2 regions of the Streptococcus sp. 32226D021BW genome follow, and region 2 is predicted to be linked to the other one. Evidence: predicted binding sites of a transcription regulator. Region 2 holds the regulator's gene; the other holds the start of a gene.

Region 1 (14,875 bases), on a different contig from region 2:
TTGAGGAGCATGAAGTAGATATTGGTAAATTCCACAGCTGTTTTTGATCCGTAATCGATCAAGTTTTGTGCCAAGTATGAGTGAAGTCCCATGGCACCAAGCCCGATAGAATGCGCACGTTCATTTCCAGCTTCGATAGACGGCACCGCAGAAATGTGCGAATGGTCTGTTACATAGGTAAGAGCACGTGTCATGGTACGGACAGAAAGTCCAAAGTCAGGCGATTTCATCAAGTTGACAATATTGGTTGAACCAAGGTTGCATGATACATCTGTCCCCATTGTCAAGTATTCCTGAGAATCATTGATAACACTTGGCGTCTGAACTTGAAGAATTTCTGAACAGAGGTTGGACATGATAATCTTACCGTCAACAGGATTGCTACGGTTGGCAGTGTCGATGTTGATAACATAAGGGTAGCCAGATTCCTGTTGAAGTTTAGAAATCTCAGTTTCTAAATCACGAGCCTTGATTTTTGTCTTACGGATACGTGGGTTTGCTACCAATTCATCGTATTTTTCAGTAATATCAAGGTAGCTGTAAGGCACACCGTATTCCAATTCAACGGAGTAAGGGCTGAAGAGGTACATATCTTCATTTTTACGTGCCAACTCATAGAACTTATCAGGAACAGTAATTCCAAGTGACAAGGTCTTCACACGCACTTTCTCGTCAGCATTTTCTTTCTTAGTTGAAAGGAAGGCGATAATGTCTGGGTGGAAAACATCTAGGTAAACAACCCCAGCCCCTTGACGTTGCCCAAGTTGGTTAGAGTAAGAGAAGCTGTCTTCGAAAAGTTTCATGACAGGAACGACACCAGAAGCAGCTCCCTCGTAGCCCTTGATTGGTGCGCCTGCCTCACGCAAGTTGCTGAGGGAGATGCCGACGCCACCACCGATACGGGACAATTGCAGAGCAGAGTTGATAGAACGTCCAATAGAGTTCATGTCGTCTGTGACTTGGATGAGGAAACAGGACACCAACTCACCACGACGAGCACGACCTGCGTTGAGGAAGGAAGGAGTAGCTGGCTGATAACGCAAATGGATCATTTCGTTGGCCAAATTCAAGGCCAATTCTTCATTGCCCTCTGCAAAATACAAGGCGTTGAAGAGAACACGGTCTTCCATGCTCTCCAAGTAGTAGGCACCGTCGTTGGTTTTAAGGGCATACTGGTTATAGAACTTGTAGGCTGCCATGAAAGACTTGAAGCGGAAGTTTTGGTCTTTCAAGAATTGATCAATTTTGATGATAAATTCTGGACTATATTGGTCCAAAAATTCTTTTTCCAGATAGTTTTCTTCTAATAAGTAGGCAATCTTGTCTAAAATGCTATCAAATTGCTTAGTATTTGGAAGGACGTTTTCCTTGAAGAAAGCCTTGACAGCCTCTTGGTCCTTGTGGAGAGGAATTTGTCCATTGACTGGACGGTTGATTTCGTTATTTAAACGGAAGTAGGACACATCGCCTAACTCTTTCAAACTCATAATCGCAATCTCTTTCTATACTAGGGGTAACTTGGTATAGTTTATACCAAGGCTTTCAATTTTGTTGGTTGGAAACCAGAGAAAACTTCATTTTCAGTTTCAATAACTGGCGCTGCTGAGAAACCAAGGTTTTTAACGTGGTCGATAAATTCAGGTTGCTCGTCTAGATTGATTTCTTTGTAGGCCACATTGTGCTCATCAAGAAATTTTTTACTCATCTTACATTGAACACAATTATTTTTTGAATAGATGGTAACCATTCAATTTCTCCTTTTTAAAATAAATATACCAATCTAGGATACTAGATTTTGGGGTCAAAGTCAAGAAGGAAGTCCACAACTATCACAAAATATAGTATGACAAAAAACGAACAAGCACCATATCTTGTGTAAATAGCACAAATCCTTTGAAACCAAGCTTTCAAGATGTTTTCAGGACTTTTATAATCTCATAAAAAATAGTTTTACTGAAAGAAACGCAAAAAATTCTTGAAAATGATTTCAAAAAGTGATATAATGCTTTTTGTAAGGGTTATCACAAATAACTCAAAATTTTGTAAAAACAAAGGAGAATCCAACTATGGCTTCAAAAGACTTCCACATCGTGGCAGAAACAGGTATCCACGCACGTCCAGCAACTTTGCTTGTTCAAACTGCTAGCAAATTCGCTTCAGACATCACTTTGAACTACAAAGAAAAATCTGTAAACCTTAAATCTATCATGGGTGTTATGAGTCTTGGTGTTGGTCAAGGCGCTGATGTAACAATCTCTGCTGAAGGTGCTGATGCTGACGATGCAATCGCAGCTATCACTGAAACAATGGAAAAAGAAGGATTGGCATAAGAAGATGACTGAAATGCTTAAAGGAATTGCAGCATCTGATGGTGTTGCCGTTGCTAAGGCATATCTACTCGTTCAGCCAGATTTGTCCTTCGAAACTGTTACAGTTGAAGATACAAATGCAGAAGAGGCTCGTTTGGATGCTGCTCTTGCAGCCTCTCAAAACGAGCTTTCTGTTATTCGTGAGAACGCAGTAGCTAGCCTTGGTGAAGAGGCCGCAGCCGTATTTGATGCACACTTGATGGTTCTTGCTGACCCAGAAATGATTGGTCAGATTAAGGAAACTATCCGTGCTAAGAAAACAAATGCTGAAACAGGTTTGAAAGAAGTAACGGATATGTTCATCGCTATCTTTGAAGGTATGGAAGATAACCCATACATGCAAGAGCGTGCAGCAGACATCCGCGACGTTGCTAAACGTGTCCTTGCTCACTTGCTTGGCGTTCGTTTGCCAAACCCAGCGACAATTGATGAAGAGTCTATCGTTATTGCACACGACTTGACACCATCTGATACAGCACAATTGAACAAACAGTTTGTTAAAGCTTTTGTAACAAACATTGGTGGACGTACAAGCCACTCAGCTATCATGGCTCGTACACTTGAGATTGCAGCTGTATTGGGTACAAATAATATTACTGAAATCGTGAAAGATGGTGATGTCCTCGCTGTTAACGGTATCACAGGTGAAGTTGTTATCAACCCATCTGAAGAAGTGATTGCAGAATTTAAGGCAGCTGGCGAAGCCTATGCTAAACAAAAAGCTGAGTGGGCACTCTTGAAAGATGCTCAAACAGTGACAGCTGACGGCAAACACTTCGAATTGGCAGCTAACATCGGTACACCAAAAGACGTTGAAGGTGTAAACGATAATGGTGCTGAAGCAGTTGGTCTTTACCGTACAGAGTTCTTGTACATGGACTCACAAGACTTCCCAACGGAAGATGAGCAATACGAAGCTTATAAGGCTGTTCTTGAAGGCATGAACGGTAAGCCAGTTGTGGTTCGTACAATGGATATCGGTGGTGATAAGGAGCTTCCTTACTTCGACCTTCCACACGAAATGAACCCATTCCTTGGTTTCCGTGCCCTACGTATCTCAATCTCTGAGACTGGTAACCAAATGTTCCGTACTCAGTTGCGTGCCCTTCTTCGTTCATCGGTACATGGTAAACTTCGTATCATGTTCCCAATGGTTGCCTTGTTGACAGAATTCCGTGCAGCAAAAGCAATCCTTGAAGAAGAAAAAGCTAAACTCTTGGCTGAAGGTGTAGCAGTTGCGGATGATATCCAAGTTGGTATCATGATTGAAATCCCTGCAGCAGCAATGATTGCTGACCAATTTGCTAAAGAAGTTGACTTCTTCTCAATTGGTACAAACGACCTTATCCAGTACACAATGGCAGCAGACCGTATGAACGAACAAGTTTCTTACCTCTACCAGCCTTACAACCCATCTATCCTTCGATTGATCAACAACGTTATCAAGGCTGCTCACGCAGAAGGCAAATGGGCTGGTATGTGTGGTGAGATGGCTGGTGACCAACAAGCAGTTCCACTTCTTGTCGGAATGGGCTTGGATGAGTTCTCTATGAGCGCGACTTCTGTACTTCGTACACGTAGCCTCATGAAGACACTTGACACAGCTAAGATGGAAGAATATGCTCACCGTGCCTTGACAGAATGTGCAACGGCTGAAGAAGTTCTTGAACTTCAAAAAGAGTATGTTGATTTTAACTAATAGATAAAATGGAAAAACAAGGCTAGAAATATCCTTGTTTTTTCTATAACAAAAATAGACTTGCCGGGGCAAGTCTATTTTTGTCTTTAGTTCTTCTGATAAAACTTATTGTGCTGATAGATAGGATCAAAGGTTAAATTGATGCCTAACTTGCGTAGAACACTCTTGTCTTCATCGGATAGGATAACGGTTGAGTGGGCTTCGCTACCATTTAATTGGCCTAATTCTTTCATTGCTTGTGTAGCGACAGGGCTATCTTGTGCAGTGATGGCAAGGGCGTTAAGAATCTCACTTGCATCGAGTCGTGTATTTGCCTTATCCAGATAATCTGCCTTCAATTCTTGAATTGGACGGATGTAGTTTGGTTCAATGAGAAGAGTTTCATCATCGATTTTAGCAATTTGCTTGATAGCATTGAGAAGGACAGTTGCAGTTGGTTTGAGGAGGTCGGATGTCTTACCTGTTACCATCTCTCCAGTTGGCAACTGAATAGCAAGGGCAGGGCTGGAAGTTAGCTCTGCTTTTTCGCGCGCAGCGACAACAACCTTACGGTCAGCAGGTGTCACGCCTACCTCGTTCATGAGGAGCTCAATCTTTTTAACGGCTTGCTCGCCCACCCGCTCCGCTTTGAAATCAACGAGTGTCTGATAGTAGCGGCGGATAATTTCTTGCTTAGATGCTTCGATCGCAGCCTCTTCGTCTACGATGGAGTAGCCCACCATGTTGACCCCCATATCTGTTGGAGAGGCATAAGGAGATTTGTTCAAAATACGTTCAAAGGTACGGTTGAGAACAGGAAAGACCTCGATGTCACGGTTGTAGTTGACCGCAGTTTTGCCGTAGGTTTGCAGGTGGAAGGGGTCGATCATGTTGAGGTCGTCCAGGTCGGCAGTTGCTGCTTCATAGGCCAAGTTAACGGGATGGTGGAGTGGTAAGTTCCACACTGGGAAGGTTTCAAACTTGGCATAGCCTGATGTTACTCTATGCAATTGGTCGTGGTAAAGTTGGGAGATACAGGTCGCCAATTTACCTGAACCAGGTCCAGGTGCGGTGACAACGACGAGATTGCGACTAGTTTCAATGTAGTCATTTTTGCCCATACCTTCTGGTGAGATGATGTGGTCGATATCAGAAGGATAACCCTTGATTGGGTAGTGGAGATAGGACTTGATACCATGTTTTTCCAACTGTTTGCGGAAGGCGTCTGCGGCTGGTTGGTTGCGGTACTGGGTAATGACCACAGAACCAACATAAATATCAATATCATTAAATGTATCAATCAAGCGGAAGACTTCTTGGTCGTAAGAAATGCCTAGGTCGCCGCGTGCCTTAGAATGTTCGATATTGCTGGCATTGATGGCGATGACAATCTCCACTTGGTCTTTTAACTCTTGGAGGAGTTTGATTTTATTATCTGGTTCATAGCCAGGTAAAACACGGGCTGCGTGGAAATCTTCCAGCATTTTTCCGCCAAATTCCATATAGAGCTTGCCTTCAAACTGAGCAATTCGTTCTAAAATATGGTCACGTTGCAAATTCAAGTATTTAGTTGAATCAAATGCGATTTTCTTCATCAAATAAGTCCTCCAAATGTGTAATTTTCTCTGGGAAAAACAAAAATAGCTCCCTAAAACTAGGGAGCCTTTTCTCCGACCTCTCAAAAGAGGTGCCCGAACAATACTATAACAAACTGTGCTAATCTTGTCAAGAAAAAGTCAGATAGAAGAAAAATTAAACAAGCGTTTAAAAAATATTTAATTTTTATAAAATTAAGTATTGACTTTATCAAAATAAAGTGTAAAATTATATTAAACAAATATTTAATTGATTTTTAAGGAGATGTTTATGAAAAAGTTGATTCACAATAAATTATTTCTATCTAGCTTTGTAGCAGACTTGATTTCTAACTTTGGAGATACGCTTTACTATCTGGCTTTGATGAACTATGTTTTACTCTTACCAGATACCAAGTTTGCCTTGGCTATGATTACCGCATCTGAAACCCTGCCGATTTTGGCAGGCCTCTTTATCGGGATTTGGGCAGACAAGACCAAAAACAAATTGGATACTATTCTTGCAACCCTGCTGGTTCGTGTCGGTCTCTATGCCTTTGTTGGCTTCTTGATGGGATTTGCACCAGCCCTTTGGATTGTAGCAGTCGTATGTGTCATCAATTTCTTGTCTGATTTGTCGGGTCAATATGAAAATGGCCTTTATATGCCAGTTAGTCTGAGGGTTGTGGCAGCGGAAGATCGTGAAACAGCAATGGCATTCAAGATGACGGTGAAATCACTTTTGCAAATTGCCTTCCAAGCTAGCGGTGCTATCCTGATTGGATTTATGTCTTACCAGAATCTCGCCTTCTTCAATGCAGGGACCTTCTTGGTCAGTCTTGCTATCATGACAACCCTCCGTCCAGCTCTTGCCAAGCTACTGAAGGAAAATCCAATCCAAGAAGCTGAGCAAACAGAAACAGAAGCAGGTATTATCAAGGGCATGCGTAACAGTCTCAAAGAATCCTACCAAGCTGTTCAGAATATTCCTGTTCTCAAAGCGTCAATTGTGACCATTGCCAGCCTGAATGCCATTTTTACCGCACTTTCACCATTAGTTATTCTAAATATGAAGGAGTTCTCAGACTTTGTGATTGTCAATGCAGGAACAACCCTTGCTTTGATTTCCATTTTCTTCTCGGTTGGTAGTATCTTGGGGTCAAGTATCGGTATGGCTTTGTTCAAAAATGTTAGCTTGATCAATCTCCTCAAATTCTCTACATTGATGCCAGTCTTGATTTTCTCAGGTTTCTTCCTCCACAATATCTATGTGGTATTGACGGTTATTTTTGTGACAGCTATGACTTTGGGTGTCTTCAATCCGAAAATGAATGCCTTGGTCTTAAATGAACTGTCTGAAGATAAATTGGCGACAGTCGGTGGAGGGATTGATGCTTTCTGCCAGATTGGTATGGTAGCAGGTCAAGCCTTGGTAGCCCTTATGGTGACGGTGCTTTCTGCGACAAGTATTTCCCTCATCTTTCTCTTGCTTTCTGTGGTGCTAGTAAGCTATACTATTCTTGTGGGGCGTAGGCCTGAAAATGAAGTAGTTGTTAAAGCTTAGAAAGTATGCGTATGAAATTAGATTACCGTGATTACCGCAGTGAAATTGTGGAAAAACTGTTCATTCCCTTGATTGTCAAGGATCGTGAGGAACCGATTGAGGCGGATTTTTCACAGAAAGAAAAAGACATTCTCAAAGATGCCTTGGACATTCGTGATGAGATTGAAGAAAAGTTGGTAGATTTTCGTCAGGAAGTCAATCAAGTCTTTGTCTGGGGACATATTTTTAACATTTTACATAGTCTTTATTTCTATATCTTGAATGATGGGCAGGATCCAAAGACAGTCGAGGAGGCTTGTCAGCTGATCTTGGCCTTATCGCAAGAAGAGGTAGAAGATGCTATGCGGACTATGCTAGCGTCTGAAAATGACGGACATAGTGAGAAAACCCTCAGCCTCATGGAACTCTTGGAAAAAACGGATAAAAAGCCGGCAGATAAGTGGTACTGGTCACTGGCTATCCGCAATCCCTTGGAAACGGTTCAGCGGTCTGTCGCTCTCTTGGATAAGATGCTTCCAATCTACCAGCCCTATTTTGAGCAAGCAAGAGTTGAGCGGGAAGCCTTTGCTAGGGATTTTGACATTGAACAACTCTACAGAGAATCCAAGCAGTTAGCCATGACCAGTTTGGATAGCTTGGGTGTAGAAACTGCCCAATTCTTCGTTCTCAGTCCGTGGAATTATTGGTTTGCTTATTATGGCAACGAAGAATTTGACTATATGAAAGTCGCTCTTTTAGCATCTTGTCGGATTGATCAGATGATGCTGTCAAATGACGAGTTGGATCTTGATGATTTGACAAGGGCTCTTAAAGTCGTCAGCGATAGCACGCGTTACCAGGTCTTGGTGGAACTGACCAAGCCCCATGCCAAGAGCAAGGACATAGCAGAGCGACTGAATATCACAGGAGCAGCCGTATCCTTCCACACCCAAAAGCTGATTAACGGTGACTTACTTCTCTTCAATACAAAAAATAGCGATGTCAAATACAGTGTCAATCGCGACCTGCTCCAACAGGTGATTGATAAGTTGAAAGAGGATTTTGATTTGTAAAAAAGCCTTGTAAGTTAAGTCTTACAAGTTTCTTTTGTGCTTAATGATTAACCAGCTGAGCAGTTGGCAAGTGATGATGGTGATAAAGAAGACTAGCCAACCTTGCTGTATTAAAGTCAGGGAATGATTTTCTAGGAAGAAAAAGCTGACTTCGACTGGGATAACATGGATAAAATAATAGTAACTGGCATATTCCTTTAGAAATTGGAATTTTTTCTGGCGGAAGAGGTCGGTGGTTAGGGTCCAGGCGACTAGATAGGCTGTGAACGGAATTAGGCTAAATAGAAAGTTCTTGTCGTAGCCCTGATTGAGATAGATGATTGTAGCCTCAAAAGTTAAAAGAGCTATGCAGACAAGTAGTTTGGTTTTTTGTCGGTATTGGAAAATGGGTTGATTGAGTTTGTCGGCTAGATAAAAGCCTGTCAGGACAAAAATCGGTGCGTAGAAGAGGCCGTTGCGGCTGGTGAAAAAGAAGGTTTTGTAGATGTCAAATGCGGTTAGTAAAGCCGATTCTGCCAGGTAGGAGGAGTAGGTTTCAACTGAGCCTAGGAGATAGAGGAGGCAGGCTAGACATGCTGTGATGCGCCAGCCACATTTCCTTAAAGAATAGTGGACGAGGACAAGACCTAGCAGGAAGGCGGGCATGTACCAGAGTTGGTAGCTGGTGCCGGTGTAGGTCAGGCCGACTAGGAGGGCGAGGGGGTAGTGGAGTAGGGGGATTTCTTGGAGTGTTAGGTAGAAGAGGTAGAAGGGCAGGTAGAGGGCGGACCAAGTCAGGTACTGCTTGCTGTAGCGGATCAGGTATTGTTTGGAGAGGCTAGGGTAGTTGCGTCGGAGGAAGAAGCTGGCGGTGACCATGAAGTAGGGAACGACCATGCGGCTAAAGATGGATTTTTGGATGAAGTGGAGCTGGTCTGCTTCAAATAGTCTGCGACAATGGATGGCAATGACTAAAACAGCTCCCATAAATTGCAGGAGGGAGAGGAGCGAGGTGTTGAGTGGTTTTGGTTTGTTTTGCATGTTAACTCCCTTCTTTTTTCTTCCATTTTATCGAAAAAGGATGGATATGTAAATGTTTGCAAAAAGATGAAGAGGGCTATTTGTTGAATGTTCAGTTCCAGAGGGAAGTCTTGTGGGAAATATGGTATAATATTAGGATGAAGTGAATTTGAAACTTCTATTTTTTAACGATTACTCTTTAGAAAGGAGTTAGATGATGAAAGATTTACATACAAAACTCTTGGCGGATTTTGGGATTGATTTTTCGGATTTGAATTTGTTGGAAACGGCTTTTACCCATACTTCTTATGCCAATGAGCATCGCCTTCTAAAAATTTCACATAATGAACGCTTGGAATTTTTAGGAGACGCTGTTCTCCAGTTGATGATTTCCAAGTATCTCTATAAAAAATATCCGGATAGACCGGAAGGGGAGATGTCCAAGTTGCGTTCGACCTTTGTTCGTGAGGAGTCCTTGGCTGGTTTTTCGCGTGCCTGTGGCTTTGATAGCTTCCTTCGTCTTGGTAGAGGAGAAGAGAAGTCTGGGGGGCGCAATCGTGATACCATTTTGGGAGATGCTTTCGAGGCTTTCTTAGGAGCTCTGCTATTGGACAAGGGAGAAAAGACCGTGGAGGAATTTATCTATAAGGTCATGATTCCTCGTCTGGAAGAGGGAAATTTTGAGCGTGTAACAGACTACAAGACTGCCTTACAGGAAATCTTGCAGGTAAATGGTGAGATTGCAATTTCTTATCAGGTGGTGGCTGAATCAGGTCCTGCCCACGATAAGACCTTTGAAGTCGAGGTATCTGCAGACCAGCGTGTGATTGGTCGTGGTCGTGGTCGTTCCAAAAAGTTAGCTGAACAAGCCGCCGCAAAAAATGCTGTGGAGGCTAGAGGATAGGTATGTATCTAAAATCGATTGAAATGCAGGGCTTCAAGTCCTTTGCGGACAAGACCAAGGTGGTTTTTGATCGTGGAGTGACTGCTGTTGTAGGACCAAATGGTTCGGGCAAGTCCAATATTACAGAAAGTCTGCGTTGGGCCTTGGGAGAGTCGTCTGCCAAAAGCCTTCGTGGAGGCAAGATGCCGGATGTTATCTTTGCGGGGACTGAAAGCCGAAAACCGCTGAATTATGCTTCCGTTGTCGTAACCTTGGATAATAGCACAGGTTTTATTGCTAATAAGAATAAAGAAATCAAGGTAGAACGCCATATTTATCGGTCTGGCGATAGCGAGTATTTGATAGATGGTCAGAAGGTTCGATTGCGGGATATTCATGATCTTTTCATGGATACTGGACTTGGTAGAGATTCCTTTTCTATCATTTCCCAAGGTCGGGTTGAGGCTATTTTTAATTCCAAGCCAGAAGAACGCAGAGCTATATTCGAAGAGGCTGCTGGTGTTTTAAAATACAAGACCCGTAAGAAAGAAACGGAGAGCAAGCTAGCTCAGGCTCAAGGGAATTTGGACCGTTTGGACGATATTATCTATGAATTGGACAATCAGGTCAAACCCTTGGAGAAACAGGCGCTAACGGCTAAACAATTCTTGGAACTAGATGGCCAACGTAAGGAGCTGTATCTGGATGTTTTGGTTGCTCAGTTAACAAAGGGTAAAGAAGCTTTGACTGCCAAGGAAAGCGAACTTGAAGTAGTTAAGTCAGAATTAGCAAGCTACTACCAACAACGTTCTGAGCTAGAGCAAGAAAACCAGTCCTTAAAAGAAGAACGCCATCGCTTATCCGAGCAAATGGAGCGTGAACAAGCTGTTTTGTTGGATTTGACCAAGTTGATTAGTGACTTGGAACGAAAAATTGACCTTCATAAGTTAGAAAGCAGTCAGAATGAATCTAGTCGACAAGAAGCACAAGAGCGTTTGGAAAGCATGCTAGAGAAGCGGGCTAGTTTGGAACAACAGATAGGGCAAAGGCAAGAAAAAATTGGTCAGTTGGAGCGTTCTTTGTCTAGCTTGAAAGAAGAGATTGCTTCGGTTGATAAGGAGATTTCCTATTTCTCTGAAGATCCAGATCAGGTATTGGATCACCTGCGTGAGCAGTATGTCGCTCTCATGCAGGAAGAGGCTGAAGCATCAAACCGCTTGACCAAGATTCAGCAGGATATTACCAATCAAATCAGCTTATCAGAAAGTAAATCTGCTGACCTAGTACGTTTACAGACAGAAAAACAGGCAGCCCAAGAAGAATTGGCTAAGAGCCAGCTAGCCGCAGAACAGGCTGACCAAGTCTTGCAGGACTTATTGGCAGCTTATCAGACTCAGAAAGCAGAGCTTGAACAGGCTCAGGCTGCCTATCAGGCTGAACAAGATCGCTTGTTTGATCTAATTGATCAATTGAAAGGCAAGCAGGCTCGTCAGTCAAGTTTGGAGGCTATCTTAAAAAATCACTCCAATTTCTACGCAGGGGTCAAGGCTGTCTTGCAGGCTGCGTCTAGTCTAGGTGGCATCATCGGAGCAGTCAGTGAGCAGTTGACTTTCGATACTCGTTACCAGACAGCTTTGGAAATTGCCTTGGGCGGAGCTAGCCAAAACGTTATCGTTGAAGACGAGGCGACAGCCAAGCGAGCGATTGCTTTCTTGAAGGAAAAACGTCAAGGACGGGCGACCTTCTTGCCTTTGACCACTATCAAGCCACGTCAGCTATCTGGTCAGCAGCTTTCTATACTTGAATCTTCTGCCGGCTTTTTGGGACTAGCAAGTGACCTCGTGACCTATCAACCAAATCTAGATGCTATTTTCCAAAATTTGCTAGGCACTATTGCGATTTTTGATAGTATTGACCATGCCAATCAGGCAGCGCGTGCGACCAAGTTTCAGGTCCGTATGGTGACTATGGATGGTGCAGAAATCCGTCCTGGCGGTGCCTTTGCGGGTGGTAGCAATCGAAACAACAACACCACCTTCATTAAGCCTGAACTCGACACTCTTTTAGGAGAAATAGCAGAGCTGTCTAGCCAGTTGAAAGAACAAGAAAACTTGGTGGCGACTAAGAAGACAAGTCTAGACCGCATCACAGAAAGTCTGGAAACCATCAAGGCTGAGGGTGAAGAGGCTAGACTGAGCCAGCAGAGCGCAAGGATTCATCAAGAACAGGCAGAAAATCGTCTAGCTCAGGTGACAGCCCAGTATGACTTACAAATGAGTCAGGTCAGCCCAAGAGTTTTGACTGAGTTAGAAGATGAAGCTAGCAAGGAAGAAATCAGCCTTCAATCCTTGACGGAGAAAAAACAAGCTTTAGACAATCAAATCAATCAGGTGCGTGACAATCGCGACAGCATCCAAGAAAGTCTGCAGAAACTACAAAGTCAGAAAGGTCAATTGACCTTGGAGCAGGCAGAAGTTTCTAGTCAGCTGCGCTTTGAACAGACAGACCTTGGTCGTTTACAGGAAGAAAAAGGGACTACTGAAAAGGAAATCTCTATACTGGAAGACCTGATTAACCAGAAAGTTGTGGCTCTAGAAGATACGAGTATTGAGGTTTTGGAAGAGCAGCTACAGGCTGCGACTGATAAGCAAAGCCAAACCAATCAGATTCAAATCCGCTTGAAATTTGAGTTGGAAGACATTGATGGTCAGTTTGAAGACTTGGAAGGTCGTTTGGACCAGGCTCGTTTGAAAAATGATGACCTCATTCGCAAACAGGCCAAGTTAGAAGCTGATTGTGAGCAGGCTGGAGATCGGCTACGGACCTTACTTGGTCATTTGACAGAGCATTTCAAATTGAGCTTTGAAGCGGCTCAGGACCAGGCAAACGAAGTAGAGAATTTGCCTCTGGCTGAACAAACCTTGAAAGAATTGGAGAGGGCTATTCGTGCCTTGGGACCAGTCAACTTGGATGCTATTGAGCAGTATGATGAGGTTAATAACCGTCTGACCTTCCTCAATGAACAACGGACAGATATATTGTCGGCGCGTGATTTGCTCTTGAATACCATTCATGAAATGGATGATGAAGTCAAGGAACGTTTTAAGGTTACCTTTGAAGCCATTCGCGAAAGCTTTAAGCAGACTTTCAGACAGATGTTTGGCGGTGGTTCTGCGGACTTGATATTGACGGAGCAGGATATCTTGACTGCGGGTGTGGAGATTTCAGTTCAGCCTCCGGGTAAGAAAATCCAATCTCTCAACTTGATGTCTGGTGGCGAAAAGGCCCTCTCAGCCCTCGCTCTGCTATTTTCCATTATCCGCGTCAAGACCATTCCTTTTGTCATCTTGGACGAGGTGGAGGCAGCCTTGGATGAGGCTAATGTCAAGCGTTTTGGGGATTATCTTAACCGCTTTGATAAGGACAGCCAGTTTATCGTTGTGACTCACCGAAAAGGGACCATGGCGGCGGCGGACGCTATGTATGGGGTGACCATGCAGGAATCTGGTGTGTCCAAGATTGTTTCTGTTAAACTGAAAGATGTGGAAAAATTATAGATGGGGTAGGTTTTATTAGCCTTCTTGTAGAAACCAGTAGGCAGAATTCTCTATCCATGCTATAATGAATGTAAACGGTTTAGCTGAAAGGAGCAATTCATGACAAATTTAAAGGAGCAAGTTGGGATTAAGGCGGCGAAGTTTGTGATGGATGGTATGATTGTTGGCTTGGGAACAGGTTCAACAGCCTACTATTTTGTCCAAGAAATCGGACGTCGGGTGCAGGAAGAAGGCTTGCAGATTACAGGTGTAACGACCTCTCATGCCACTGCAGACCACGCAGCCTCTTTAGGAATTTCTTTAAAGAATATAGATGAAGTTGACTACGTAGACTTGACAGTTGACGGAGCTGATGAAGTTGACGGAGCCTTCAATGGTATTAAGGGTGGAGGTGCCGCCCTGCTCATGGAGAAGGTGGTTGCGGTCAACAGCAAGGATAGCATCTGGATTGTGGATGAATCTAAGGTGGTCGATACCTTAGGCGCCTTCAAGTTGCCAGTGGAAGTGGTGCAATATGGTTCTGAAAATCTTTTCCGCCTCTTCGAGAAAAAGGGTTATCGTCCAAGTTTTCGGATGAAGGATGGACAGAAACATGTGACCGATATGAAGAATTTCATTATAGACCTAGATTTGCAACGGATTGAAGACAGCTACGCCTTGGCTGATGAATTGGATAGAACAGTTGGTGTCGTAGAGCATGGGCTCTTTATAGGCTTGATTTCTAAGGTCATTGTCGGCACACCGCAGGGACCAAAAATTCTTGAAAAGAAATAAAGTGAAAACGCTTCTCATTAAACTAACTATGAGAGGCGTTTTTGTGGTATAATGAAAAGACGAACAATGGAACCTGTATTCACTATTCAGCACCTCGCTTATCAATACAAGTTCTTAGAAAAAGGAGTTCTTATGTCTAAATTTAAACGTATTCATCTGGTGGTTATGGATTCTGTTGGAATCGGTGCGGCACCAGATGCAGACAAGTTTTTCAATGCTGGTGTCAACGACACAGAGTCTGATACACTAGGTCATATCTCTGAGAAGGCAGGGTTAGCAGTGCCCAATATGGCTAAAATCGGTCTTGGAAATATCCCTCGTGACACAGCTCTTGCCACTGTTCCAGCTGAGGAAAGTCCAACTGGCTATGTGACTAAGTTGGAAGAAGTATCGCTCGGCAAGGACACTATGACAGGTCACTGGGA
Region 2 (14,875 bases):
ATCAAGTCTGCCAAGCCAGCCAAGGAACTCAAGAAGAAAGGCCACCCTGCCAAGCAGATTTTTCAGGCTATTCGGATTGAGGTCAACGATGAGTTGGGAGCGGCAGACGAGTCTATTCAGCAGGCCATTGACTTATTGGCTCTGGATGGACGAATTTCCGTTATCACCTTTCATTCCTTAGAAGACCGCTTGACCAAACAACTCTTCAAAGAAGCGAGTACCATTGATGTGCCAAAAGGCTTGCCGTTTATTCCAGATGATTTAAAGGCACCGCTGGAGTTGGTCAACCGCAAGCCGATTTTGCCAAGTCAAAAAGAATTGGAAGCCAACAATCGTGCCCATTCAGCCAAGTTGCGCGTAGCCAAGAAAGTACATAAGTAGGAGAAACATCTATGTTACAAGAAAAACGTAGAGAAGCTACCATGCGTGTGATTGGTGATAAGTTTAAAACCTTCACCCGTGTAGAAAAAGCCTTTTATACAAGTATTATCCTATCCGGTCTGGCCTTGGCGATAGGGATTATTTTCTTGCAGACCCGTTTGATCCAAGTCCAGTCTGAAATGGCCAAGGTCAATCAAAACATCAATCAAAAACAGATTGAAATCAATGATGCCAAACAGGCTGTTAATGAGCTCACACGTTCGGCACGTCTGATGGAGATAGCGGAGAAGGCTGGATTAACATTTAATAACGACAATATTGGAGTAGCTGAATAATGCCCAGAAGAAACAATAAACTCTTGCAGTATGTCCTGAAAACAAGGTATCTTCCGTCCCAAAATCGTCGAAGAGTAGGCCAAGGTCTGCTGTTTTTGACGATTTTAATCTTTTCTATCTTTCTCTTTAATTTTGCCTACATTATTGGTACAGATAGCAAGGCAGGTGTGAAATTATCGGAGAGAGCAGAGGCTGTCCACCAGCAAGAAGTGACAGTTCAGGCCAAACGGGGAACCATCTATGATCGAACAGGTATACCTATTGCAGAAGATTCCACCACCTATACCGTTTATGCTATTATTGATAAGGAATATGTTTCCGAATTGAAGAAAATTCTTTATGTTCAGGACAGTCAATTTAGTAAGGTTGCAGATGTATTCAAAAACCACCTTGGAATGGAAACGGATTACGTTCTTCAACAGTTAAGACAGCCAGAACTGAAGCAGGTTTATTTTGGAACCTTAGGGAAAAATATTTCTTATAATACCATGACCACTATCCAGGAGGAGATGAAGGCGGCGGGGATTGAAGGGATAGCCTTTAATGCCAGCCCAGGTCGGATGTATCCAAATGGAAACTTTGCTTCCATCTTTGTCGGACTAGCCAATTTGATTGAAAACAAGGATGGAAGTCATAGTTTGCAAGGGATGAGTGGGATGGAGTACTACCTCAACGATATTCTGGCCGGTCAGGATGGTAAGGTTGTCTACGAAAAAGATAGCCAGGGACGTGTGTTGCCGGGAACAGAAACAGTTAAGAAAGAAACCATTAACGGTCAGGATGTTTATACGACGATTTCTGCAGACCTGCAACGGTCCTTGGAAACCAATATGAATACTTTCTTTGATACCGCCAGAGGTCGCTATGCCAATGCTACCCTAGTCTCGGCTAAGACAGGAGAAATTTTAGCAACGACGCAACGTCCCAGCTATGATTCAGACACTAAGGAAGGCTTGGGACAAGAGGGACTCCTAGAACGTTCGCTCCTTTACCAAGAAGCCTTTGAACCTGGTTCTACCATGAAGGTCTTGACGGTCGCATCAGCTATTGATAACGGTACTTTCGATCCAAATGCCTACTATACCAATAATGAGTATGTGATTGCCGATGCAAAAATCAATGACTGGACCCTCAATGATGGGATGTCTGCCGTGACCTTGAACTACGCCCAAGGCTTCTCCCTGTCAAGTAACGTTGGTATGACCCTGCTCCAACAGCAGATGGGGGATGAGAAATGGTTGAATTACCTGACTAAGTTCCGTTTTGGTTATCCAACCCGTTTCGGTATGGGAGATGAGGCGCCTGGTTTGGTACCTGAAGACAATATCGTAACCATTGCCATGTCTTCTTTCGGACAAGGTATATCTGCCAATCAGGCTCAGATGATTCGAAGTTTTACCTCTATTGCCAACAATGGAGTCATGTTGGAGCCGAAATTTATTTCTGCCCTCTATGATCCCAACACAGACTCAGCTCGTATTTCTGCTAAGGAAGAGGTGGGGAATCCTGTTTCAGAACAGGCGGCAGACGATACTCTTCGCTATATGATCAATGTCGGAACAGATCCTGTATTTGGAACTCTTTACTCTCATGATGTACAAGGTCCAGCCATTCAGGTGGAAGGCTATGATATTGCCATGAAATCAGGATCAGCCGAAATTGCCAGCGAAGATGGTCAGGGTTATATCAAGGGCGCTTATACCAACTCGGTTGTCGCCATGATTCCTGCTGAGGATCCAGAGTTCATTATGTATGTGACCATTCGTCAGCCAGAAGTCTTGAGTGTTCTCTCTTGGGATACTATTATCAGTCCAACTCTGAAAGAAGCGATGTTATTGAAGGATAATCTCAATCTAGATGCACCTGCTCCGTCCTTGACTTATGTAGAAAAAGAAACGGACTACAAGTTACCAGATTTGATAGGGAAAGCGCCGGGTGAGTCGGCGGAAGAACTTCGCCGCTATCTGGTCCAACCAGTTATTCTGGGCAATGGTGCTGAGATTAAGGAAGTTTCCTTAGAAAAAGATAGTTTGGTAGCCCCTAATCAACAAGTCCTCTTGTTGACCAATAAGTTGGAAGATATGCCTGACCTATATGCCATAACAAAAGAAAATATGGATATCTTTGCCGAATGGACAGGTATTGAGGTAACCTACGAAGGTTCGGGCTCAAAAGTAGTCAAACAAAATGTTGAAGTAGGGACCAAATTGAATAAAATCAAGAAATTAACAGTTACATTAGGAGAATAATATGCAGTTTGCACTCATATCGGGACTGGTAGCCTTTTTGGCAACGGTGATCCTGATACCACGATTTATTACCTTTTATCAAGCCAAGCGCATCGAAGGGCAACAGATGCACGAGGATGTCAAGCAACACCAGTTTAAGGCAGGAACCCCAACCATGGGTGGGACGGTCTTTCTGGTGGTAGCGATTATTGTTAGCTTTCTCTTTGCGGCTAGTTTGAAGATGCTAACAGGTGGTGTCTTGGCCATTCTTTTCATCCTGGCTCTCTATGGCTTGGTCGGATTTTTGGATGATTTCTTAAAAATATTCAAAAAAATCAATGAAGGGCTAAATCCGAAACAAAAATTAGCCTTGCAGATTTTGGGTGGACTGGTATTCTACTTTGTCCATGTGAATGGTGCTGGCGGAGGAGAGCTCAATGTATTTGGTCATATCATCAATCTCGGTATGCTCTATTTACCCTTTGTTCTATTCTGGTTGGTTGGTTTTTCAAATGCGGTCAACCTGACTGATGGTATTGATGGCTTGGCCTCTATTTCGGTTGTTATTAGTTTGCTTGCCTATTCTGTCATTGCCTACAAGGAACAGAAGTTTGACATTCTTTTGGTCTGTGTAACCATGATTGGTGGCTTGCTTGGCTTCTTCGTTTATAATCGTAAACCAGCCAAGATTTTCATGGGAGATGTGGGAAGTCTGGCACTCGGTGGGATGTTGGCAACCATTTCCATTGCCCTCCGTCAAGAATGGACCCTCCTCCTAATCGGTTTGGTCTATGTTATCGAAACGTCATCTGTTATGTTACAAGTTTCGTATTTCAAATATACTAAAAAACGCTTTGGAGAAGGTCGTCGTATCTTCCGTATGACACCATTCCATCATCATTTGGAGTTGGGTGGTTTGACAGGCAAGTCTGAAAAATGGAGTGAGTGGCAGGTTGACTTCTTCCTTTGGTCAGTCGGACTTGTCATGAGCCTGATTACACTGGCTATTCTTTATCTATAGAATTTCAGAAACAGCAGAAATGCTGTTTTATTTTTACCTTGACAAAAATGGTCGATGAGATGTAGAATAAAGAGAAGTGGAATAGGCGGAGGATAATTATGGAACAGTTAAACCAAGAACAGCTTTATGGAGTCGTGCTCCAGACCATGACGGCAGCTAGTCAGCTTCCGATGGTTAAAGTCAACAGGGAAGAATTTTTGAAAACTCGGTTTAAGGATAGTCCTTATATAGATAAGATTTTAGCGGATGGGCCAACAGCTGTCTATAGCCTCGAAGCCCTGCGCAAAGAGGCCGATAAAATCATCAATGATATGACAACCAAGACCTCGCTTCTATCCTTTGCAGCAGGCTTGCCGGGCAATCCTTTTACTGCCATAGCAGCTGGGACAGCAGATATTGCTCAGTATTTTGGCTTTGCCTTGAATTTATCGCAGCAAATTGCCTATCTTTTTGGAGAAGATGAGTTGTTTGTTGGTCAAGGAAAGGAAATTCCAGAAGAGGTTCAAATCCGTATTATTGCCTACATCGGTGTCATGTTTGGAGCAGGTGGTTCAGCAGTGCTTCTAAATAAAGTATCCAAAACAGTTGGGGCAAATGTTGGTAAGAAAGTAGCTATGCAGGCTCTGACCAAAACGACTTGGTATCCCTTGGTGAAAAAGGTTGCTGCAGTGATTGGTGTTAAGATTACCAAAAAGACTGTTGAAAAGACCATTGCCAATGCAGTCCCTATTTTGGGGGGATTGATTTCAGGTGGCTTGACCTATTTTACCTTCCAGCCCATGGGAGGGATGTTGGCAGATACCTTTGTAAAAAAATTAAATGGTGATTTCGATAGCGAACTAGAACTCAGCGAAGCCTTCAAGGCTAGTTTGGCAGAGGAAAAAGAACTAGGGATTATCGAGGCAGAATTTACGGAAGTAAGTGAGAGTTAATGAGGGCGGGCATCCGTCCTTTTTGCTTGTCAACCTAAATCATGCTATAATAGAAGGCAGTATAATGAAGAACCAGTATCCATTGTTGGTATCGTCATTTAGTTTTTCTTTTTAACTCGCCTTGCCTAACTCCAGTTATGCCTGCGGTTCGTTGACTAGTACTAAAAGACTATACTTGCCTTGTGAATACGGGTTCTAAAGAGGAAACTATGAAATTTACAGATATGAAACTCAAGCCTTATATTCAGGAGGCCTTGAAAGAAATTAACTTTGTTCAGCCGACAGAGGTTCAGGAAAAACTAATCCCAATCGTCTTGTCTGGTCGTGACTTGATTGGAGAGTCAAAAACAGGCTCAGGGAAGACCCATACATTTTTGATTCCGATTTTCCAAAAATTAAATGAGGAATCAGATCAGGTTCAAGCTGTTATTACAGCTCCATCACGTGAATTGGCGACCCAGATTTATCAAGCAGCTCGACAGTTGGCTAGTCATTCGGACATCGAAGTTCGTGTGACCAACTATGTCGGTGGAACGGATAAAAACCGCCAGATTGACAAGCTTCAAGCTGGTCAGCCACATATTGTTGTTGGGACACCAGGTCGTATTTATGACTTAGTTAAATCAGGTGACTTGGCTATTCATAAAGCCAAAACCTTTGTGGTGGATGAGGCCGATATGACCTTGGACATGGGCTTTTTGGAAACGGTTGATAAGATTGCCGGAAGTCTGCCAAAAGACCTACAATTTATGGTCTTTTCAGCGACCATTCCGCAGAAACTGCAACCGTTTTTGAAAAAATACTTGTCCAATCCAGTCATAGAACAAATCAAGACCCAGACGGTGATTTCAGATACCATTGAAAACTGGCTGATTTCAACCAAGGGCCGTGATCGCAATGCGCAGATTTTGGAAGCGACCAAGCTCATGCAGCCATATTTGGCTATGATTTTTGTGAATACAAAGACCCGTGCAGATGAATTGCACAGTTACTTAACTGCTAATGGTTTGCGGGTTGCAAAAATTCATGGGGACATTCCACCTCGTGAACGCAAGCGAATCATGAACCAGGTGAAAAACTTGGATTATCAGTACATCGTAGCAACAGACTTGGCAGCGCGTGGGATTGATATCGAAGGTGTCAGCCATGTCATTAACGATGCCATTCCACAGGACCTTTCTTTCTTTGTCCACCGTGTGGGTCGGACAGGTCGAAATGGCTTGTCGGGTATTGCCATTACCCTCTATCAGCCGAGTGATGATGCAGATATTCGAGAGCTAGAAAAACTCAATATCAAATTCTTGCCAAAAGAAATGAAGAATGGGGAGTTTGTCGATACCTACGACCGTGACCGCCGTGTCAACCGAGAAAAATCTCGTGAAAAACTGGACTTGGAAATGATTGGCTTGGTCAAGAAGAAAAAGAAAAAAGTCAAGCCAGGCTACAAGAAGAAAATCCAATGGGCTGTTGATGAGAAACGTCGCAAGACTAAACGTGTGGAAGCGCGTGCCAAGGGACGTGCAGAGCGCAAGGCCAAACGCCAAACCTTCTAGGAGGGGTGGAAAAGACCATGTTACAAAATATTCTCAGTTTTTATTTGCAGGGGCTTTTGGTCGCAGCCCTGCTGGCTATTCTATCTAGCTTGATTTATTTTGCTGTAAGAGCAGGTAAAAAAGTTGATCGAACGCCACAAGAGCGCCAAGATTTTATATTTGATTTGTTGATGATCAACGTCATGACCATCCCAATTCTTGCTTTTGGGGTCATGGGGATTTTGTTAATGTTTAAAGCATAGAAGGAAAAGATATGTACGATACAATTGTTGTTGGAGCAGGTCCTGCAGGGATGACTGCTGCCCTCTACGCAGGACGAAGCAATTTAAAAGTAGCTCTTCTGGAACGTGGTATTTACGGCGGCCAGATGAACAATACTGCTGAAATCGAAAACTATCCAGGCTATGACCATATTTCTGGTCCAGCCTTGGCAGAGAAAATGTTTGAACCTCTGGAAAAATTCGGAGTAGATCACATTTTTGGCACCTTGGTGCGTATCGAAGAAGATGGACCAATCAAGAAAGTCATTACAGAAGATGGTGTTTTGGAAACCAAAACTGTCATTTTAGCCATGGGGGCTAAACACCGTTTGCTTGGTGTGCCAGGTGAGGATGCTTACAATAGCCGTGGTGTCTCATATTGTGCAGTCTGTGACGGTGCCTTCTTCCGTGGACAAAAACTCTTGGTTGTCGGTGGTGGAGATTCTGCGGTCGAAGAAGCCCTCTTCTTAACACAGTTTGCGGAATCTGTCACTATCGTTCACCGACGTGACCAGCTCCGTGCCCAAAAAGTCATCCAAGACCGTGCCTTTGCCAATGAAAAAATCAACTTCATCTGGGATAGCGTAGTGGAAGAAATCAAGGGTGATAATCTTCGGGTTCAAAGTGTCCGTATCAAAAATGTGAAAACGGAAGAAGTTAGTGAACTGGACTTCGGTGGTGTCTTTATCTATGTCGGTTTGGATCCGATGACGGATTCGGTTGCCGATTTGGGTATTACGGACGAGGCTGGTTGGATTATCACGGATGAAAAGATGGCAACCAGCAAATCTGGTATTTACGCTATTGGTGATATTCGCCAAAACCAACTGCGTCAGATTGCGACCGCTGTTGGAAATGGGGCAGTTGCTGGTCAGGAAGTCTATAACTACATCACAGAACTAGCTGAATAGGGGAATACAATGTTTCATATTTACGACATTCAGAAAAATCCAGATGGAATTTCCTTTGAGAAAACCTTGGACTTGCAGGAAGAATTGCAGGCTCGAAATAGTGAAGTTTTAGGCTTGTCTCCTGTACAAGTAAGTGGAAATGTTCGCTTTGAGTCAGGTTTCTTTTTCTTGGACTATCAGATGACTTACGATATTACCTTGGCTTCCAGCCGTTCTTTGCAACCTGTCCTGTTACATGAAGTGCAAGACGTCAATGAACTCTTTGTCGCCAATGAAGCAGTTCTTAAAGAACAAGATTTGATTGATGAGGATATGGTCTTGGTGGTGGAAGATGACCACATCGTCTTAGAAGAAAGTGTGGCGGATAATATTCTCCTAGCTATTCCTATCAAGGTTTTGACACCTGAGGAAGAGGCAGGAACCGACCTACCATCTGGTCAAGCCTGGACCTTGATGACAGAAGAAGCCTTTCAGCAAGATGTCCAGGAGAAAAAAGAAGCCAATAGTCCTTTTGCTCAATTGCAGGGCTTGTTTGATAGTGAAGAATAGTTTGGATGGTTAAATTATCTGAAAATTCTTGTCAACTTTCCCCTTTCGGTGTATAATGAAAGGGATACAAATTAGAGGAGTAAACAAATGACAAAAGCAAATTTTGGTGTGGTAGGGATGGCTGTTATGGGCCGCAACCTGGCACTTAACGTTGAATCACGTGGTTATTCAGTAGCCATTTACAACCGCTCTGCTGATAAGACAGAAGACGTTGTTGCAAGCAACCCAGATAAAAACTTGGTACCAAGTTACGATGTGGAAAGCTTTGTGGCATCAATCGAAAAACCACGTCGCATCATGCTTATGGTTCAAGCTGGTCCTGGTACAGATGCGACTATTCAAGCCCTTTTGCCACACTTGGATGAAGGAGACATCTTGATTGACGGTGGAAATACTTTCTACGAAGACACTATCCGTCGTTCAAAAGAATTGGCAAACTCAGGTATTAACTTCATCGGTACAGGTGTATCTGGTGGTGAAAAAGGAGCCCTTGAAGGTCCATCTATCATGCCTGGTGGTCAAAAAGAAGCCTATGAATTGGTAGCAGATGTCTTGGAAGAAATTTCAGCAAAAGCTCCAGAAGACGGCGCTCCATGTGTGACTTACATCGGTCCAGATGGTGCTGGTCACTACGTAAAAATGGTACACAACGGTATCGAGTATGGCGACATGCAATTGATTGCGGAGTCTTATGACCTCATGCAACATTTGCTCGGCTTGTCTGTTGATGAAATGGCTGACATCTTTACTGAGTGGAACAAAGGCGAATTGGATAGCTACTTGATTGAAATCACAGCTGACATCTTGAAGCGTAAGGATGACCAAGGTCAAGATGGTCCAATCGTTGACTATATCATGGACGCTGCTGGTAACAAGGGTACTGGTAAATGGACTAGCCAATCATCACTTGATTTGGGTGTGCCATTGTCATTGATTACAGAATCTGTCTTTGCTCGTTACATTTCAACTTATAAGGATGAGCGTGTGGCAGCAAGCAAGGTTCTTCCAAAACCAGCTCCGTTTGCATACGAAGGCGACAAGGCTGAATTGGTAGAAAAAATCCGTCAAGCCCTCTACTTTTCAAAAATTATGTCTTATGCACAAGGTTTTGCACAGTTGCGCGTAGCATCAAAAGAAAACAACTGGAACTTGCCATTCGGTGAAATCGCAAAAATCTGGCGTGCAGGTTGTATCATCCGTGCTCGTTTCTTGCAAAAGATTACAGATGCATACGGACGTGACGAAGATTTGGCAAACTTGCTCTTGGATGAGTATTTCCTTGATGTAACGGCTAAATACCAACAGGCTGTTCGTGATGTGGTAACCTTGGCTGTTCAAGCAGGTGTACCCGTGCCAACCTTCTCAGCTGCCATTACTTACTTTGACAGCTACCGTGCAGAAAACTTGCCAGCTAACTTGATCCAAGCCCAACGTGACTACTTCGGTGCTCACACATACAACCGTAAAGACAAAGAAGGTGTCTTCCACTACGATTGGTATAGCGAATCAAAATAAAAAGAATGGGCGTGTGAGCGCCCTTCTTTCTAATTTATCGCTAGCTGATTTGATTGATAGAGAGAACAATGAAAGAGATAATGGCTAAGAAAATTTTGATTGCAGGAAGAGAGCGCAATCTATCGCACTTTGTTTCCATGGAATTACAGAAGAAGGAGTATTTGGTAGACTACGCTTCAACAGGGAAAGAAGCCTTGCAGTTGGCTCATGAAACAGATTTTGATTTAATATTAATGAGTTTTCAGCTTTCGGACATGTCTAGCAAGGCTTTGTCTAGGGAATTACTGGCTATAAAGCCTGCAAGTGTTATTATTGTTGCTATTGATTCAGCAGATGTTGCACAGCATGGAGAAGAAGTACTTTCTTACGCTGTTTCTTATGTCGTCAAGCCCTTTGTCATCAGTGATTTGGTTGAGCAAATTGCAGCCATCTTCCGTGGGCGAGATTTTATTGATAAGAATTGTAAGCACGTTCCTTTGCAAGCAGCCTATCGTGACCTAAAGGTCGATTTTCAAAATCGAACCGTTACTCGTGGGGATGAGTTGATTAACCTGACCAGACGTGAATATGATTTGCTTGCAACTCTGATGAACAGCCCCGAACCTGTCAGCCGAGAACAATTGCTAGAGCGAGTTTGGAAATATGAAACGACATCGGAAACTAATGTAGTAGATGTCTACATTCGTTATTTACGTGGAAAATTAGATGTTACTGGTAAACCATCTTACATCAAGACTGTTCGTGGCGTTGGCTATGCCATGCGAGATTAAGAAAGGGGAAACTCTTTCTTTTTTTTGCTTCCTATGATAAACTGAATGCTAATCATACAAAATTGGAGATATTATGAATTCGTCGTTTAAAGAAAAAGCTTTATTGATTTTATTAGCTGGAGCTACCCTCTTAGCTGTATTGAATTGGGATACGATATACAAGGCAGTTCAGATTTTGTTGGGAAGCATGAATTCTCTCTTTATAGGGAGTATCATTGCCTTTATTTTAAATGTGCCTATGAAAAAAATAGAGGATCAGATAGAGAAGATTTCTTTTTTGAATAGATCTAAACGTTCCTTGGCTATTGTTGGAGTGTTGATTGGTTTTGCTTTAATTGTTACTGGGTTGGTGTTGATTGTTCTTCCTACCTTGATGTCAACGGTGTCGCAATTAGTGACAGTAAGCAGCACAGCTATTCCTAAATCGGTCAATGCCCTCACAAGCTTCCTGGAAAAAAATGGACTTTTGGCTGGTCAGTTGGGTGACCAAATTGCTGGAATGCTGGACCAATTGAAAAATTTGACCTTTATTTCAAATTTGGTAACGCCTGTCCTATCGGGCTTAGTTTCAAATGTCACAGGAATTTTTTCAAATACTATGACGCTTGTTATGGCCTTCTTCTTTACATTGGCAATACTTGGAAGCAAGGAACACTTGCAATCTATGACTGGTAAATTCCTACAAGCGACATTGCCGACAAAAACTGTTCGAGTGATTAGTTATATTGGAGAGGTTATTATTGATACATACGATAAGTTCCTAATGAGCCAAATCGTAGAAGCCTGTATTATCGGTACTCTCGTATTTGTGAGTTATTCTCTCTCAGGAATTCCTTATGCCAGCATGGCAGGAATTTTGGCAGGTGTTCTATCCTTTGTGCCTTACATTGGTCCCTTTACCGCCTGTCTGATTAGTGCCTTGTTTGTGGCGGTGCAAAATCCGCTCTTGGCACTTTGGTCTATTGCTCTCTTCCAGATTATCCAGTTGATTGAGGGGAATGTGATTTACCCGCGCGTGGTTGGTCAATCAGTTGGTCTTCCGACCTTGTTTACCCTTGCTGCAGCTCTTATTGGTGGAAATTTATTTGGACTTCTTGGAATGGTCTTCTTTACCCCAATTTTTGCGGTTGTCTATCGCTTGGTTCGTGAATGGGTTGCCAGTCGATTGAAAAAGCAAGAGGATGCAACAGTCGGTTAACAATGGTAAAAATAGAAAGTGGGTGTTCTCGCTTTCTTTTATTTTTGCTGTTTTTATGCTATACTGAAGTGATAAAGATTATGTAGGAGTGAGAGTATGCGTTGTCCAAAGTGTCAAAGTTTGAAATCAAGTGTTATTGATAGTCGTCAGGCTGAAGATGGCAACACCATCCGTCGCCGTCGTTCTTGCGATCAATGTGGTCAACGTTTTACCACCTATGAACGTGTTGAAGAAAAAACCCTCGTCGTTGTGAAGAAGGATGGGACTAGGGAGCAATTTTCCCGTGAAAAGATTTTCAATGGCATTATTCGTTCAGCTCAAAAACGTCCAGTTTCAACTAGTGATATAGACGAAGTTGTTAACCGGATTGAGCAGAAGGTTCGTTCTCAGAGTGATGGCGAGGTCGAAAGTGATGTCATTGGTAACTTTGTCATGGATGAATTGGTGGAGTTGGATGAAATCACCTATGTGCGTTTTGCCTCTGTCTATCGTTCTTTTAAGGATGTGGAAGAGTTGGAAAATCTGCTCAAGCAGATGATTTCTAAGGGTAGTAAAGTAAAGTCAGGTGCTGCCAATGAAACCAAGTGATTTATTTACCTACATCAAGACCAGTCCTTTTACACCAGACATTATCAGTTTAAGCCAGTGCTATCAACCTATCATTAGTTTTGATGCCTTAGCCCTTTACTACTACCTCTATAGTTTCTCGGATCAGGGCCAGGGGCGTTACAAGTGGGCGACAATCCTCAATCATATGGATTTCGGTATGAAGCGCTTGGAGCAGGCCTTGGATCTCTTATCTGCCATGGAATTGCTACAAGTTTATCGGGCAGATGAGTTGACAGGCTTGGTCTTGTTGCCACCACTGACGGTCAAACAATTTTTGGGCAAACCGCTTTATAAGAATTTATTGGCCCAAAGAATTGGCGAAGCCAGTGTAGAAAGTTTACAAGTATCTGGACCAAATAAGGAGAAGAAGGTATCCAAAACCTTCTCCCAAGTCTTTACCATTGATGGTCAAGTTCCAGTAGCTTTTGAACCCAAGCATGATTTTGATTGGTCGGCCTTTAAAGCCTTGATGGCTAAGGACAAGCTTCTTTTTCAAGATGAAGCTGAGGATATTATTGCCCTTAGTCACATAGCAGAGCAGGCCGGCTGGACCTGGTTGGAAACCTATCGTCAGGCTAAAGCAACAGCCATTGGACAGACCATCTCGACTAAACGCTTGCAGCAGTCACGCCAGGCAAGACCATTAGCTTCAGGTCATTTAACTCCTCAGGAAGAGGCAATTGTTCGTGAAGCCAAGGCTATATCCAGTAAGGATTATTTGCAGTTTATCAAGGATCGCCTCAAGGCGGTTGTCACTGCGGCAGAGAAGAAGTGCTTGAAAGATTTGGCAAACTTGGGCCTACTTGACGAAGTTATCAATGTCTTGGTCCTCTACGCTTTTAACAAGGTGGATTCGGCCAATCTAAATGAAAAATATGCCATGAAGCTGGGGAATGATTTTTCCTACAAGGGAATTGGTAGTGCTGAGGCGGCTGTTCTTTACCTAAGAGAATTGAAGGCAGGTTCGGCTCCTATCAAATCAAATCAAACACCTAAGACCAACGTACCTGACTGGAGTAAGGAAGAAGTGGTTATGGACACAAGCCCAGAAGCTCAGGCTAGAATGGAAGCGCTCAGAAAACGAATGTTAGAAAATGAAAGCAAGGGAGGTAGTTGATGAAATCAGTTCAAGATAGGTTGTCGCAGGCAACCAACCCAAGCCCTAAATCTTATCAGCAACTCTTTCAAGAGATTGTCAGCGATACTGAAGTTGCTGCTTTTATCAAAAAAGAAGGTTTGACCCAGCAGGAAATCACCCTCTCCATTTCTAAGTTTTTGGAATATATCAGTCAGCGTGACCTCTTTGTCAAGCAGGATGAAGCCTATATTGCTAAGGGCTATCAACCAGTTTTGGTCATGAATGAGGGCTATGCGGATGTTTCTTATCTTGAAACAGAGGAATTGGTCGAATACCGTCGTCTGGAAGCTATCAAGAACCGTATCCAGCTTATCAATATGCCCCAAGCACTCAAAAAAGTTACTATTGCAGATTTGGATTTCACAGACAGCAATCGTGTTGAGGTTTATGAGGCTATTGATGCATTTGTAGAACAGGTGGGCGAATACTGCAAAGGCTTGTATCTATACGGTGATTTTGGAATTGGGAAGAGTTTTTTGATGGCTTATATGGCCCATCGCTTATCAACCAATCGCCACCTCTCGACCACCATGCTCCATTATCCAACCTTTGTTGTTGATATAAAAAATGCCATCAAAGATGGCGCTGTCAAGGAGCGAATTGATGAAATCAAGCTGGCTCAGGTCTTGGTGCTAGATGACATCGGAGCGGAGCAACACAGTCCGTGGGTACGTGACGATGTCCTGCAAGTCATTCTTCAATACCGCATGCAGGAAAATCTGCCGACCTTCTTTACCTCCAATTTCTCCTTTGATGATTTGGAGCGTCATTTCGCCTCTGGCAAGTCTGGTGATGAGACCTGGCAGGCCAAACGGGTTATGGAGCGGATTCGCTATCTGGCTCGCGATTTGCATTTGAAAGGAAATAACCGCCGATGAATGAAACCATTGATTTGATGCTGAACCATACTTCCGTCCGTCGTTTTACGGAGGAGCCTATTGAGGCGGAACATTTGCAAGCCATTGTATCAGCTGGGCGAGCTGCGTCTAGCTGGAAGAATTTCCAGTCTTATTCCATCATTGTGGTGCAGTCGTAGGAGAAAAAACAGGCTCTCTATGATTTGGTGCCCCAGCCAGCTATTTTACAGGCTCAGGCCATTCTGGTTTTTGTGGGCGACCATAATCGTGCCAGCAAGGCGGCTCAACTCCATGGTTCAGACTTTGATGCCAAAGGAACAGAGAATCTCCTGATTTCTTCTGTTGATGCGAGCCTAGCAGGGCAAAACGCCCTTTTGGCAGCGGAAAGCTTGGGTTACGGTGGGGTCTTTATCGGTATGATTCGCCATAAGGCCTTGGCAATAGCAGAGCTGTTCAACTTGCCAGATTATACCTATCCAATTTTCTGCATTGCCCTGGGTCGACCAGCCCAAAACCATCCTGTCAAACCACGTTTGGCAAGTGAAACCATTGTCTTTCAGGAAGAATATGTGGAGCAAGGCGTGGAAGTAATCCAAGCCTACGACCAAGTTCAGACAG

The links. The regulator NrdR, encoded in region 2, represses ribonucleotide reductase genes. The targets are predictions, from matches to a motif close to ACACNATATATNGTGT.
Region 1: a site for NrdR is predicted at 1,862-1,877, ahead of nrdH (glutaredoxin-like protein NrdH). Genes of this name have one in related genera too.

What each region holds. Positions count from the first base shown of each region.
Region 1 is NZ_JBPPVC010000006.1:37,454-52,328, reverse strand. Features, by position in the region: gene nrdE (class 1b ribonucleoside-diphosphate reductase subunit alpha) at 1-1,487, opposite strand, end outside; gene nrdH (glutaredoxin-like protein NrdH) at 1,529-1,747, opposite strand; gene ACEE44_RS05205 (phosphocarrier protein HPr) at 2,067-2,330, shown strand; gene ptsP (phosphoenolpyruvate--protein phosphotransferase) at 2,335-4,068, shown strand; gene ACEE44_RS05195 (DUF1846 domain-containing protein) at 4,155-5,642, opposite strand; gene ACEE44_RS05190 (MFS transporter) at 5,914-7,185, shown strand; gene ACEE44_RS05185 (ArsR/SmtB family transcription factor) at 7,197-8,237, shown strand; gene ACEE44_RS05180 (acyltransferase family protein) at 8,259-9,257, opposite strand; gene rnc (ribonuclease III) at 9,454-10,140, shown strand; gene smc (chromosome segregation protein SMC) at 10,143-13,676, shown strand; gene rpiA (ribose-5-phosphate isomerase RpiA) at 13,776-14,450, shown strand; gene ACEE44_RS05160 (phosphopentomutase) at 14,583-14,875, shown strand, end outside.
Region 2 is NZ_JBPPVC010000007.1:62,271-77,145, forward strand. Features, by position in the region: gene rsmH (16S rRNA (cytosine(1402)-N(4))-methyltransferase RsmH) at 1-381, shown strand, start outside; gene ftsL (cell division protein FtsL) at 393-716, shown strand; gene pbp2x (penicillin-binding protein PBP2X) at 716-2,965, shown strand; gene mraY (phospho-N-acetylmuramoyl-pentapeptide-transferase) at 2,967-3,965, shown strand; gene ACEE44_RS05945 (hypothetical protein) at 4,064-4,897, shown strand; gene ACEE44_RS05950 (DEAD/DEAH box helicase) at 5,107-6,450, shown strand; gene ACEE44_RS05955 (DUF4059 family protein) at 6,468-6,692, shown strand; gene trxB (thioredoxin-disulfide reductase) at 6,704-7,621, shown strand; gene ACEE44_RS05965 (YceD family protein) at 7,631-8,170, shown strand; gene gndA (NADP-dependent phosphogluconate dehydrogenase) at 8,258-9,685, shown strand; gene ACEE44_RS05975 (winged helix-turn-helix domain-containing protein) at 9,766-10,455, shown strand; gene ACEE44_RS05980 (AI-2E family transporter) at 10,529-11,653, shown strand; gene nrdR (transcriptional regulator NrdR) at 11,750-12,241, shown strand; gene ACEE44_RS05990 (replication initiation/membrane attachment protein) at 12,228-13,379, shown strand; gene dnaI (primosomal protein DnaI) at 13,379-14,278, shown strand; partial or broken gene ACEE44_RS06000 (NADPH-dependent oxidoreductase) at 14,275-14,875, shown strand, end outside.